Regions from separate parts of the Enterobacter wuhouensis genome, predicted to be linked through region 1. Evidence: predicted binding sites of a transcription regulator. Region 1 holds the regulator's gene; each other region holds the start of a gene.
What was found. The regulator PurR, encoded in region 1, represses purine synthesis genes. The targets are predictions, from matches to a motif close to CANGCAAACGTTTGCNTG.
Positions count from the first base shown of each region.

Region 2: carA (glutamine-hydrolyzing carbamoyl-phosphate synthase small subunit) is a predicted target of PurR. The motif match lies at 976-993, and genes of this name have one in related genera.
Region 3: purH (bifunctional phosphoribosylaminoimidazolecarboxamide formyltransferase/IMP cyclohydrolase) is a predicted target of PurR. The motif match lies at 1,362-1,379, and genes of this name have one in related genera.

Region 1 is NZ_CP142124.1:2,064,911-2,067,180, forward strand. It holds gene punR (DNA-binding transcriptional activator PunR) at 1-428, shown strand, start outside; gene purR (HTH-type transcriptional repressor PurR) at 447-1,472, opposite strand; gene cydH (cytochrome bd-I oxidase subunit CydH) at 1,770-1,859, shown strand; gene VPX56_RS09910 (MFS transporter) at 2,024-2,270, shown strand, end outside.
Region 2 is NZ_CP142124.1:810,869-813,138, forward strand. It holds gene dapB (4-hydroxy-tetrahydrodipicolinate reductase) at 1-757, shown strand, start outside; gene carA (glutamine-hydrolyzing carbamoyl-phosphate synthase small subunit) at 1,212-2,270, shown strand, end outside.
Region 3 is NZ_CP142124.1:305,847-308,116, reverse strand. It holds rRNA gene VPX56_RS01510 (16S ribosomal RNA) at 1-926, opposite strand, end outside; gene purH (bifunctional phosphoribosylaminoimidazolecarboxamide formyltransferase/IMP cyclohydrolase) at 1,487-2,270, shown strand, end outside.

The DNA.
Region 1 (2,270 bases):
ATATGGGCATGCTGAGCTGGAACTGCGTGGTGGCGAGCCATCATCCGCTGGCGGCGATGGAAGGGCCGCTGAGCGACGACACGCTGCGCAGCTGGCCGTCGCTGGTGCTTGAGGATACGTCGCGCTCGCTGCCGAAGCGTATTACCTGGCTGCTGGACAACCAGCGTCGCGTCGTTGCCCCTGACTGGGGATCCTCAGCAACCTGCCTTTCCGCCGGTTTGTGCGTGGGAATGGTGCCGGTTCATTTTGCGCGTCCGCGTATCGATACCGGAGAATGGGTGGCGCTTACGCTGGAGAACCCGTTCCCGGATGCGGCCTGCTGCCTGACCTGGCAGCAAAATGACGTGTCGCCCGCAATGGCCTGGCTGCTGGATTACCTGGGCGACAGCGAAACGCTTAATCGGGAGTGGTTACGGGAGCCAGCGTAGCTGGCTCCCGTAAAACGATTAACGACGGTAGTCGCGGAACGGGCCATCCGCAACGGAACGGCGCTCGATAAGGCGCGGGTGGACCTCGATGGACTGGGATTCTTCACGCTTGTTGACGATCCTGTCCATCAGCATGTTGAAGGCCGTTTCGCCCAGCGAATCTTTCGGCTGGTGGATAGTGGTCAGCGCCGGCGTAAAGAAGCGGGCGTTACGCACGTTGTCATACCCGATCACGGAAATATCCTGCGGCACGCGCAGACCCAGCTCGTCCGCCGCGCAGAGGGCACCCATTGCCATGATATCCCCACCGCAGAAGACCGCAGTCGGGCGGTGCTGCTGGGAGACAATTTGCTGCATGGCGCGATAGCCCGATTCTGGCTCAAAGTCACCCTGCACGATCCAGTTTTCCGGCACGGTGATGAGCGCTTCTTCCATGGCTTTCATAAAGCCGGCCAGACGGCCTGCGCCGGTATTTCGCTCCAGCGGGCCTGGGATCACGCCAATCTCGCGGTGGCCGCGTTCCACCAGGTAACGGCCTGCCATGTAGCCGCCTTCAAACGCGTTATCAATCACCGAGTCGGTGAAGTCGGCTCGCGCTTCGCCCCAGTCCATCACCACCATCGGAATGTGGCGGTACTCTTCCAGCATGGAAAGCACGGACTCCGGGTACTCGGAACACATGACCAGAAGGCCATCGACGCGCTTTTGCGCCATCATCGACAGATAGGCACGCTGTTTTTCAATGTTGTTCCACGCGTTCCCCAGAATGAGGGTATAGCCTTTCTGGAAGCAGTTTTTCTCAACCGCTTCGATAATCTCGGCAAAATAGGCCGCTTCGCTGCTGGTAGCCAGCAGGCCGATAGATTTGGTGTGATTCACCTTCAGGCTGCGCGCCACCGCACTCGGCGAGTAGTGCAGTTCCTTGATAGCGGCCCAGACCGCATTGCGCGTCTCTTCAGCAACAAAGCGGGTTTTGTTAATTACATGTGATACGGTTGTAGTGGAAACGTTTGCGCGTTTTGCTACGTCTTTTATTGTTGCCATTAAATGTCACTCCAGACCATATCCTAAGCTCCTGAAAAACATGAAGGTAAACGTTTGCCTTCTCTCACCCTTATTACGCAATCTGGAATTGCGACACGCCGGGAAAACGACACAGGACGTCAGGAGGGGGTCAATGGCCGGTACGCTAATAAATTTAGCGTGGAATTTTGTCCTATCTTGATGAAAAGGGGAAGAGCTAAAGTGGATATCAGTTTAAATCCTGGAAGATTTTTGACGTAAACTGTGTAAAAATGAGCAAGCTCACTTTTCGTAGGGTGATTAAAAGGAGAAAAATTGATGAGTACCGATCTTAAGTTTTCGCTGACCACCACCGTTATCGTGCTGGCTCTGATTGTTGCTGCGGGTCTGACGGCTGTACTGCACTGATTTAATCGGGGGGAGCGCTTGCTCTCTCCGAACTTGCCCCGATTGTTACTTCTCCGGCAAAAATCTTTTGCCAAAATGTTAACTTCTCATTTTTTGTGATTGATGTCATGCTTTTGACTTCTTATTCCTGTGTCGCACTCCGACACGGCATCCGGAGTTGACCCATGAAAATCAATTTTCCTCTGCTGGCCCTGGCGATTGGCGCTTTTGGGATCGGCACCACTGAATTCTCCCCTATGGGGTTACTGCCCGTTATCGCCCGGGGCGTAGACGTCTCAATCCCGGCTGCCGGTATGCTGATCAGCGCCTATGCGATCGGCGTGATGGTGGGGGCTCCCTTGATGACGCTGCTGCTTTCTCACCGCGCGCGCCGCAACGCGCTGATATTCCTGATGGCGATTTTTACGCTGG
Region 2 (2,270 bases), 1.3 Mb from region 1:
TCAGGCGGCGCTACAGATGGATGGCGTGGCGCTCGGCGCGGCGCTGGAGCGCGAAGGCTCATCGCTTCTGGGTACCGATGCGGGTGAGCTTGCGGGCGCAGGCCAGATGGGCGTAACCGTGCAAAGCAGCCTGGACGCGGTAAAAGAGGATTTTGACGTATTCATTGATTTTACGCGCCCGGAAGGCACGCTGAATCACCTGGCCTTTTGCCGTCAGCACGGCAAAGGGATGGTCATCGGCACCACCGGTTTCGATGATGCCGGTAAACAGGCCATTCAGGATGCGTCCGGTGAGATTGCCATCGTCTTCGCGGCAAACTTTAGCGTGGGCGTTAACGTGATGCTGAAGCTGCTTGAGAAGGCGGCGAAAGTCATGGGCGACTATACCGACATTGAGATCGTTGAAGCGCACCATCGTTATAAAGTTGACGCCCCATCCGGCACCGCGCTGGCGATGGGCGAAGCGATTGCTTATGCAATGGATAAAGATTTAAAAGACATTGCGGTCTATTCCCGCGAAGGCCACACCGGCGAGCGCGTCCCGGGCACCATTGGTTTTGCTACCGTTCGTGCAGGTGACATCGTCGGCGAACATACCGCGATGTTCGCCGATATTGGCGAACGCGTGGAGATCACGCATAAAGCCTCCAGCCGCATGACCTTCGCAAACGGTGCAGTACGTTCCGCGCTGTGGCTTAAAGACAAGCGTAATGGACTTTTTGATATGCGAGACGTACTCGATCTTAACAATCTGTAAGATTTATTACCCATCGTGATGTGGTTATTGCAGTCGTAATATATTGATTGCATAGGGCAATATTTTATTGCCCTTTTATTTTATCCTCTTCACTTAAAAAATAGTAAATAACGCCTAAAACTGCATTTCTTTCTCGGTTTTTGTGTTGCGGTAATGTAAATTTTGACCATCTGGTCTACTTTTTAGTGTTCTCACGCCTGGATTTTCACTAAACTTGTCGCGCAAGCGGTTTCTATAGTGATTTACCTGATCTTTTTGCCGCTTAATCTCCATTCAGGCCGTCAGTCTCGCAAAAGAATAAACAAAATATCCGTTTTGAGTTGACTTTTACCCACCAAATCCCCAGAATGCCGCCGTTTGCCAAAAATCCGCTGGCAACACATTTGCATTGATTCATGATGTGGTTATGAATTAATATGCAAATAAAGTGAGTGAATATTCTCTGGAGGGTGTTTTGATTAAGTCAGCGCTATTGGTTCTGGAAGACGGAACCCAGTTTATCGGTCGGGCCATAGGGGCAACGGGTTCGGCGGTTGGGGAAGTCGTTTTCAATACTTCAATGACCGGTTATCAAGAAATCCTCACTGATCCTTCCTATTCTCGCCAAATCGTTACTCTTACCTATCCTCATATCGGCAATGTCGGCACCAATGCGGCTGACGAAGAATCCTCTCAGGTACATGCGCAAGGCCTGGTCATTCGCGACCTGCCGCTGATTGCCAGCAACTTCCGCAATACCGAAGACCTCTCTTCCTACCTGAAGCGCCATAACATCGTGGCGATTGCCGATATCGATACCCGTAAGCTGACGCGCCTGCTGCGCGAGAAGGGTGCACAAAACGGCTGCATCATCGCGGGTGATAACCTGGATGCGGCCCTGGCGCTGGAAAAAGCGAAAGCTTTCCCGGGCCTGAACGGCATGGACCTGGCGAAAGAAGTGACCACCGCGGAAGCCTACGGCTGGACGCAGGGGAGCTGGACGCTGGAAGGCGACCTGCCGGAAGCGAAAAAAGAGAGCGAGCTGCCGTTCCACGTGGTGGCCTACGATTTCGGCGCCAAGCGCAACATCCTGCGCATGCTGGTTGACCGCGGCTGCCGCCTGACGGTGGTTCCGGCGCAAACGTCTGCTGAAGAGGTGCTGAAGATGAATCCGGACGGCATCTTCCTCTCTAACGGTCCTGGCGACCCGGCGCCGTGCGATTACGCCATCGCCGCCACCAAGTCCTTCCTGGAAACCGACATCCCGGTATTCGGCATCTGCCTCGGCCATCAGCTTCTGGCGCTGGCGAGCGGTGCGAACACCGTTAAGATGAAGTTTGGTCACCACGGTGGTAACCACCCGGTGAAAGACATCGATAACAACATGGTGATGATCACCGCGCAGAACCACGGTTTTGCCGTGGACGAAGCGTCCATGCCGGCTAACCTGCGCGTGACGCACAAGTCGCTGTTCGACGGCACCCTGCAGGGCATCCATCGCACCGACAAGCCAGCGTTCAGCTTCCAGGGGCAC
Region 3 (2,270 bases), 1.8 Mb from region 1:
CCCCGTCAATTCATTTGAGTTTTAACCTTGCGGCCGTACTCCCCAGGCGGTCGACTTAACGCGTTAGCTCCGGAAGCCACGCCTCAAGGGCACAACCTCCAAGTCGACATCGTTTACGGCGTGGACTACCAGGGTATCTAATCCTGTTTGCTCCCCACGCTTTCGCACCTGAGCGTCAGTCTTTGTCCAGGGGGCCGCCTTCGCCACCGGTATTCCTCCAGATCTCTACGCATTTCACCGCTACACCTGGAATTCTACCCCCCTCTACAAGACTCTAGCCTGCCAGTTTCGAATGCAGTTCCCAGGTTGAGCCCGGGGATTTCACATCCGACTTGACAGACCGCCTGCGTGCGCTTTACGCCCAGTAATTCCGATTAACGCTTGCACCCTCCGTATTACCGCGGCTGCTGGCACGGAGTTAGCCGGTGCTTCTTCTGCGAGTAACGTCAATTGCTGAGGTTATTAACCTCAACACCTTCCTCCTCGCTGAAAGTACTTTACAACCCGAAGGCCTTCTTCATACACGCGGCATGGCTGCATCAGGCTTGCGCCCATTGTGCAATATTCCCCACTGCTGCCTCCCGTAGGAGTCTGGACCGTGTCTCAGTTCCAGTGTGGCTGGTCATCCTCTCAGACCAGCTAGGGATCGTCGCCTAGGTGAGCCGTTACCCCACCTACTAGCTAATCCCATCTGGGCACATCTGATGGCAAGAGGCCCGAAGGTCCCCCTCTTTGGTCTTGCGACGTTATGCGGTATTAGCTACCGTTTCCAGTAGTTATCCCCCTCCATCAGGCAGTTTCCCAGACATTACTCACCCGTCCGCCGCTCGTCACCCGAGAGCAAGCTCTCTGTGCTACCGCTCGACTTGCATGTGTTAGGCCTGCCGCCAGCGTTCAATCTGAGCCATGATCAAACTCTTCAATTTAAGTTTGATGCTCGTGAATTAAACTTCGTAATGAATTACGTATGTTCACTCAGAGACTTGGTATTCATTTTTCGTCCGAGGACGTTAAGAATCCATGTCACTTTGAGTGCCCACACAGATTGTCTGATAAATTGTTAAAGAGCAGTGCAACGCGGCTTTCGCTCACCGTTGCGAGGTGGCGTATATTACGCTTTCCTCTTTCAGAGTCAACCCGTTATTTCAGGATTTTTTCTCTTCAACCGACCGGGTTGTTTGTGAAGTGATTCACATGTTCCGTGTTGATGGAGGCGCATTATAGGGAGTTCTCCGCAGGCCGCAACCGCTAAATGACATAAAAATGACTGACTGCTGCATTCCACAGCAAAACCCCGCCTTATACCTTTTTACACACAGACTTATCCACAATGATGCGAAAAAGTGAAAATGTGCGAGCGTTGCGCAAACGTTTTCGTTAAAATGCTCGCGCTTAACAAGGATGCCCCGTCAGGTGTGTTAGATGAGTTTTTCGCAGGAAAATTCATCTAACGCTCTCTGTAATCGTGAAATCCAGGGGATTTACCATGCAACAACGTCGTCCAGTCCGCCGCGCTCTGCTCAGTGTTTCTGATAAAGCCGGTATCGTCGAATTCGCCCAGGCACTTTCCGCACGCGGTGTGGAGCTGCTTTCTACAGGCGGTACCGCTCGCCTGTTAGCAGATAAAGGCCTGCCGGTAACCGAAGTGTCCGATTACACCGGTTTCCCGGAAATGATGGATGGACGCGTCAAAACCCTGCACCCGAAAGTGCACGGCGGCATTCTTGGCCGTCGCGGTCAGGACGACGGTATTATGGAACAGCATGATATTGCCCCAATCGACATGGTTGTCGTTAACCTCTACCCGTTCGCCCAGACCGTTGCCCGCGAAGGCTGCTCTCTGGAAGATGCGGTTGAGAATATCGACATCGGCGGCCCGACCATGGTGCGCTCCGCGGCCAAGAACCATAAAGATGTGGCCATCGTCGTAAAGAGTAGCGATTACGAAACCATTATTACTGAGATGGATGCCAACGAAGGGTCACTGACGCTTGAAACGCGTTTCGACCTCGCCATCAAAGCCTTCGAACACACCGCCGCGTACGACAGCATGATCGCCAACTACTTCGGTAGCCTGGTGCCGGCCTACCACGGTGAAAGCAAAGATCCTTCTGGCCGCTTCCCGCGCACGCTGAACCTGAACTTCATTAAGAAGCAGGATATGCGTTACGGCGAGAACAGCCACCAGCAGGCAGCCTTCTATATAGAAGAAGAGGTAAAAGAAGCCTCTGTTGCGACCGCTCAGCAGGTTCAGGGCAAAGCGCTCTCCT